DNA from 2 places in the Acidaminobacter sp. QWL-03 genome. Region 1 is predicted to be linked to the other one. Evidence: a T-box and tRNA genes for the amino acid it is inferred to sense, from the RefSeq annotation. Region 1 holds a T-box; the other holds one or more tRNA genes.

Region 1 (3,196 bases):
ATGGGTGTTGCACCCGGGCGCATGGGCATAGGGGTCTATGGACCGGCGCTGGATTCCAAAGGGAACTCAGTGGTAGGCATTAAAATGCTTAAGGATTTATCTGACACTTTTGATTTGAATATATTTTAATTAATACGGTAAATAAGGGAAATTGTTTAACTTGATTAAAAAATAACGTAAAAACATGGAAATAATTTTAATATAGGTTTATAATGAGAGTAAGTCTAACAGATGGAGCGTGACTATGCCTAATAATATTGGAGATAAAATCAAGGATCTGCGTTTATCCAAAAAAATGACCTTGAAAGAACTCAGTGAAATGACAGAACTGTCCATTGGATTTCTTTCTCAGGTTGAACGCGGACTGACAGCTCTGGCGATCACGTCTCTGGAAAAAATCGCTCGGGCGCTGGATGTGGATCTTTCCTATTTCTTTCCGCTTAAAAAGAGAAGCAATGACGTCATCATGCGATCTTTTGAGCGAGAAGTCGCCAGAGTAGACAGTGCGCACTTTATTCACTATCATTTGAGCAATGACCTGGAAAACCGGGATATTTTGCCGCGCGTCATCGAAATATTGCCTAAGTCAGAGGATGAGCTGCTTTCGCCTTATCAACATGAAGGGGAAGAATTCATTTACGTGCTGGAAGGCATCTTCACCTTATATTTGAACAACGAACGCTTTGAACTATATCCGGGAGACTGTGCCCACTTTGAGTCCAATACGGTTCACAACTGGGCCAACTATACCAGCCGCATGGTCAAAGTGCTTTGCATCAACGTTCCAAATGGCTTTAAGCACTCTGAGATTGTAGAACCTATGCTTTAGCGGCGAAGTGTGATCAGCATAGGCATAGATCTTCACTTGTGCACTGTTTGACTATTGAAGTGGTTTACACTATAATAGTTGTAATTTAGTGTGTATAGCTATGAAGGGAAGAGTAATGCGACTGTCTGACCCCAGCGAAGCGGGAATGGTGTGAGCCCGCCGTCGTGTCACCGCATGAAGAACATCCTTGAGCTCCTGACCGAAAGCTTGCAAGACGGCTGATGACAAGCCGGGCACAGCCGGTAGATTCAGGCGACTGACCTTCGTTACAGGGTTTTGAGAGGCTGAGTCACGGGATTCAGCAATCAGGGTGGTACCGCGAATAACCTTTCGTCCCTTGTCATTAGTGCAGGAGCGAAAGGTTTTTTTGTTGGAGGAAACAATGTATTTTTTAATAGAAATGAAAAAAATATGGAGGAATCTGCATGCAATTGATGAAAGATTTAATGCTCAGCTACAATGAATTGGCTGGACAGTCGGTTACTGTTGGCGGCTGGATCAGAACCGTCAGAGACAGCAAGAACTTTGGGTTTATTGAATTAAATGATGGCACGACTTTCAGGAACGTACAGATCGTGTTTGACAAGACTCTTGAGAATTTTGATGAAGTAGCGAAGTATCCAATTTCAACCTCGCTGATTATCACTGGTGAACTTATTCTGACACCACAGGCTAAACAGCCCTTTGAAATCAAGGCAACTGAGATTGTCATTGAAGGCACCTCGGATGCGGACTATCCGCTTCAGAAAAAACGGCATACCCTGGAGTATTTAAGAACAATCGCGCATCTCAGACCGCGCAGCAATACTTTTTCAGCAGCGTTTCGCGTCAGGTCGGTCGCGGCGTTTGCCATTCACCGTTTTTTCCAGGAAAAAGGCTTTGTGTACGCCCATACTCCAATCGTCACTGGCAGTGATGCAGAAGGCGCCGGCGAAATGTTCCGCGTCACTACGCTGGAGCTGGGAAATCCTCCAAGAACTGAATCGGGTGAGATCGATTTTTCTGAAGACTTCTTTGGCAAAGAAACGAACCTGACTGTCAGTGGTCAGCTTGAGGCAGAAATTTTTGCGCAAGCTTTCAGAAATACTTATACGTTTGGTCCGACATTCCGAGCAGAGAATTCCAATACTGCCCGCCATGCAGCGGAGTTCTGGATGATTGAGCCTGAAATGGCATTCACGGATTTAAATGGCAATATGGAAATCGCGGAAGACATGATTAAATACATTATAAGGTATGTCATGGCAGAGTGTCCTGAAGAGATCGCCTTCTTCAACGAGCGCATTGATACAGGTCTTGTGGAAAGGCTGACCCATGTAGTCAACTCTGATTTTGCGCGTGTCACTTATACTGAAGCCATTGAGCTCCTCGAAAAAGCAGATGTCGTATTCGACTATCCAGTCAGCTGGGGTCTGGACCTTCAGACAGAGCACGAGCGTTATCTGACAGAAAAGGTGTTCAAGAAGCCTGTCTTTGTTATCAACTATCCTAAAGAGATCAAAGCCTTCTACATGAGATTGAACGAAGATGGCAAGACTGTTGCGGCCATGGATCTGCTGGTTCCGGGCGTTGGTGAGATCATAGGCGGTTCACAGCGTGAGGAGCGTTATGATAACTTGGTTCAGCGCATTAAAGATATGAACCTTCACGTAGAGGACTACTGGTGGTACCTCGAGCTTAGAAAGTATGGCACGACCCGCCATGCAGGCTACGGACTGGGTTTTGAGCGGATCCTCATGTACCTGACAGGGATCACCAATATCCGCGACGTCATTCCGTTCCCACGTACGGTTAAGACGGCGGAGTTCTAGGAATTGGCTGAAACTGAATAAATATTGAAAGACGGTGTCAATGGGCTCTTACAGCCTAATGACACCGTCTTTTTTTTGTAAAGAAATATCGAGAACGCATTACTAGTACAACATTCTTGAAATATCTATGCAAAAGAACGTAAAACCTGCTGGCAAAATTCAGGCTTAACATTCATTCTTTTTGCACAGTTATTTCCGGAATGTCCTACTGGATTGGTGTTACCTGTTCCACGGATTTCAACCCGCTCAGCGCGGATAGGTCATCCATAAGGCCAGTGAGATCAAAGGCTTTGGGATACTTAAGCGCCAGAGTAATAACAGCGGTTTGATCACTCTGATGATCCAAATCAATATCCTGGATCAAACATTTGTGAAAGCCGGTGACATCTCCGATCTTGCCGATTTGGCCTGGCGTGTTTTCAGATACGATCCGAAGTACAAGTTGTCTGCGTTTTTTGATGATGTTTTTTTCGATCCGCGCGAACAGCTCTAAAATGACCAGAACCGTCAGCGTGGTAATAATGCTGAGCGAATAATAGCCTGCCCCAATAGCAAG
Region 2 (3,196 bases), 1.7 Mb from region 1:
GGATACCACCCTTTCAATATCGCTGTTCTAACCCGAAGCCGTGATCCGGCTTGGGGACACTGCCAGGTGGGCAGTTTGACTGGGGCGGTCGCCTCCCAAAATGTAACGGAGGCGCTCAAAGGTTCCCTCAGTGCGGTTGGAAATCGCGCGAAGAGTGCAAAGGCAAAAGGGAGCTTGATTGCGAGACAGACAAGTCGAGCAAGTACGAAAGTAGGACTTAGTGATCCGGCGGTACCGAATGGAAGGGCCGTCGCTCAACGGATAAAAGCTACCCCGGGGATAACAGGCTTATCTCCCCCAAGAGTCCACATCGACGGGGAGGTTTGGCACCTCGATGTCGGCTCGTCTCATCCTGGGGCTGAAGTAGGTCCCAAGGGTTGGGCTGTTCGCCCATTAAAGAGGCACGCGAGCTGGGTTCAGAACGTCGTGAGACAGTTCGGTCCCTATCCGCTGTGGGCGCAGGAAATTTGAGAGGCGCTGTCCTTAGTACGAGAGGACCGGGATGGACGCACCGCTGGTGTATCGGTTGTTCCGCCAGGAGCACGGCCGAGTAGCTATGTGCGGCAGGGATAAGCGCTGAAGGCATCTAAGCGCGAAGCCCCCCTCAAGATGAGATTTCCCATTCGAAAGAAGTAAGACCCCTGATAGACTAACAGGTTGATAGGTCTGAGGTGTAAGAGCGGTAACGCTTTCAGCTGACAGATACTAATAGGTCGAGGGCTTGATCAAGGTTTACAAATCGATATTAGAGTAATCTTCCGTATGCGGTTTTGAAGGTGTGAATCATACTTTCAATGTGAGACAAGAGATCAAGGAAGTTTTTTTCACCTTTGGTGAAAAACCGCTCCTCGAACGCGCAGCAGAGCTGTGCTGCCTCTCGTCGCTAACCTGGTGACTATAGAGAAAGGGCCACACCTGTTCCCATCTCGAACACAGAAGTTAAGCCTTTCATCGCTGATGGTACTTGGGGGGCAGCCCCCTGGGAGAGTAAGTCGTCGCCGGGTAAATGGTGAATCTGATTGAAGACTTCGGTCTTCAATCAGAAACTCCAAGATTTGCAGCTAAAACGCTAAAACGTTACTTCTGGTAACTCACGTTCCAAGGTAGCTCAATGGTGGAGCAACCGGCTGTTAACCGGTAGGTTGTGGGTTCGAGCCCCACCCTTGGAGCCATCAAATTTTGGCCCCTTGGTCAAGCGGTCAAGACACCGCCCTTTCACGGCGGTAACAGGGGTTCGATTCCCCTAGGGGTCACCAAGTTGTTTTTTTAGCGAATGCGGGGCACTAGCCGCTGAGGTAAAAACGGTTTTTCTACGAAGAATAAAAAATACTTTCTCACATTATGGGAGCTTAGCTCAGCTGGTAGAGCACCTGCTTGACGTGCAGGTGGTCACAGGTTCAAGTCCTGTAGCCCCCACCAAAGTACCTTTTAAAGTATTTAAGGAAATATAATGCTGCACATGCGGGTGTGGCGGAATTGGCAGACGCGCTAGACTTAGGATCTAGTGTCCAGTACGTGGGGGTTCAAGTCCCTCCACCCGCACCAAGTAACACCCTATGCGGAAGTGGCTCAGAGGTAGAGCATCGCCTTGCCAAGGCGAGGGTCGCGAGTTCGAATCTCGTCTTCCGCTCCATTTGCGTTCGTAGCTCAGTTGGATAGAGCAACGGCCTTCTAAGCCGTGGGTCGGGGGTTCGAATCCCTCCGGACGCACCATTTTTAAATAGATGCGTTTCATTGCGAAATGCATAGATTGTGGGCCATTAGCTCAATTGGTTAGAGCATCCGGCTCATAACCGGCAGGTCCGGGGTTCGAGTCCCTGATGGCCCACCATATGCCCAGATAGCTCAGTCGGTAGAGCAGAGGACTGAAAATCCTCGTGTCGCTGGTTCGATTCCGGCTCTGGGCACCACAATTTATTAAAACTGGGTTTGTCCCAGTTTTTTTTATTTTTTTGAAAGTTGCTAAAACTATTGTATACTAGAAGTAATGTAAACAAAGTGAGGTGACCCTTTATGGATTCAATCATCAATATATTCGCGAGCATGCGAATTATGGACGTTATAGATATTGCCATAGTAGCCTATGTTTTTTATAAAATATTTATGTTAATAAGGGAGACTAGGGCGGAACAGTTAATTAAAGGCTTGGTAGTACTGCTGGTCATCATGAAGTTATCAGAATGGGCAAAATTGTATGTCGTCCATTTTATTTTATTGAATACTATGACGCTGGGACTAATCGCATTGATTATTGTTTTCCAGCCTGAGTTAAGACGCGCGTTAGAATATATTGGAAGGAACAAAATATTCTTTGCCAAAATGGCCGAAGAGCAGGAGGAGGCCCTTAACCGCACTATTCATGAACTTGTAAGCGCAGTTGTCAGCCTTTCCAGAGAACAGATTGGTGCCTTAATTGTAATGGAAAGACAAACAGGGTTAAATGAAATCGCTTCGACAGGTGTAAAAATTGATGCGGAGATCACAAGTGGACTTTTAATTAATATATTTATTCCAAACACACCTCTGCATGACGGCTCCGTTATAATCAGAAAGGACAGGATTCTCGCAGCAGGTTGCTTTTTGCCGCTGTCTGCCAATCAAACGATCAGCAAGGAGCTTGGAACTCGCCATAGAGCTGCTCTGGGCATTGCTGAACAGTCGGATGCTTTGGTAGTCATAGTGTCAGAAGAAACAGGCACCATTTCTGTCGCTCTGAACGGGAAATTATCACGATACTTGGACGCCAATACTTTAACCAGCGTTATTAAGAAAGCATATTCTGAAGAAGAACAGCCAGCTATTATGAAGCGGCGCTGGAGGTTAAATCATGAACTTATTAAAAAGAATTGATGGTTGGAAACAGAGCCCCAAATATTCCAAGTTTCAGAGGAATATAACCCCAAAACTATTGGCAATCCTATTTGCTGTTTTATTTTGGCTCTATGTCATGGATCAGGTAAATCCTGAAATGATCAAGACTATTCCCGACGTTAAAGTTGAGTTATTGAATATAGAGAATGCACAGAATGAAGGTTTAGTCATGATGGGCGAGAAAGAATTCTATGTAGATGTAAAGCTTAAAGGGCGTCGCAGCGAGGTCATAAAGGTAACATCAAACGATCTGCTGGTAACTGCAGATCTTGAAGGTTTTAAAAAGGGAACGAATAATGTTATGCTGAGTTCAAAAATATTTGTA

Evidence for each region. A T-box is a leader RNA that pairs with one kind of tRNA and senses whether it is charged. The one in region 1 lies ahead of asnS (asparagine--tRNA ligase), so its partner is inferred to be a tRNA-Asn.
Region 2: it encodes a tRNA-Asn, which carries the amino acid that the T-box ahead of asnS (asparagine--tRNA ligase) is inferred to sense. The anticodon was not compared.

Annotation. Positions count from the first base shown of each region.
Region 1 is NZ_CM178752.1:529,169-532,364, forward strand. It holds gene glsA (glutaminase A) at 1-129, shown strand, start outside; gene AC4PHM_RS02310 (helix-turn-helix domain-containing protein) at 245-829, shown strand; T-box leader at 921-1,170, shown strand; gene asnS (asparagine--tRNA ligase) at 1,255-2,640, shown strand; gene AC4PHM_RS02320 (MgtC/SapB family protein) at 2,846-3,196, opposite strand, start outside.
Region 2 is NZ_CM178752.1:2,211,964-2,215,159, reverse strand. It holds rRNA gene AC4PHM_RS10320 (23S ribosomal RNA) at 1-729, shown strand, start outside; rRNA gene rrf (5S ribosomal RNA) at 888-1,004, shown strand; tRNA gene AC4PHM_RS10310 (tRNA-Asn) at 1,098-1,172, shown strand; tRNA gene AC4PHM_RS10305 (tRNA-Glu) at 1,182-1,256, shown strand; tRNA gene AC4PHM_RS10300 (tRNA-Val) at 1,344-1,419, shown strand; tRNA gene AC4PHM_RS10295 (tRNA-Leu) at 1,462-1,545, shown strand; tRNA gene AC4PHM_RS10290 (tRNA-Gly) at 1,559-1,633, shown strand; tRNA gene AC4PHM_RS10285 (tRNA-Arg) at 1,637-1,713, shown strand; tRNA gene AC4PHM_RS10280 (tRNA-Ile) at 1,755-1,831, shown strand; tRNA gene AC4PHM_RS10275 (tRNA-Phe) at 1,835-1,910, shown strand; gene cdaA (diadenylate cyclase CdaA) at 2,014-2,850, shown strand; gene AC4PHM_RS10265 (CdaR family protein) at 2,828-3,196, shown strand, end outside.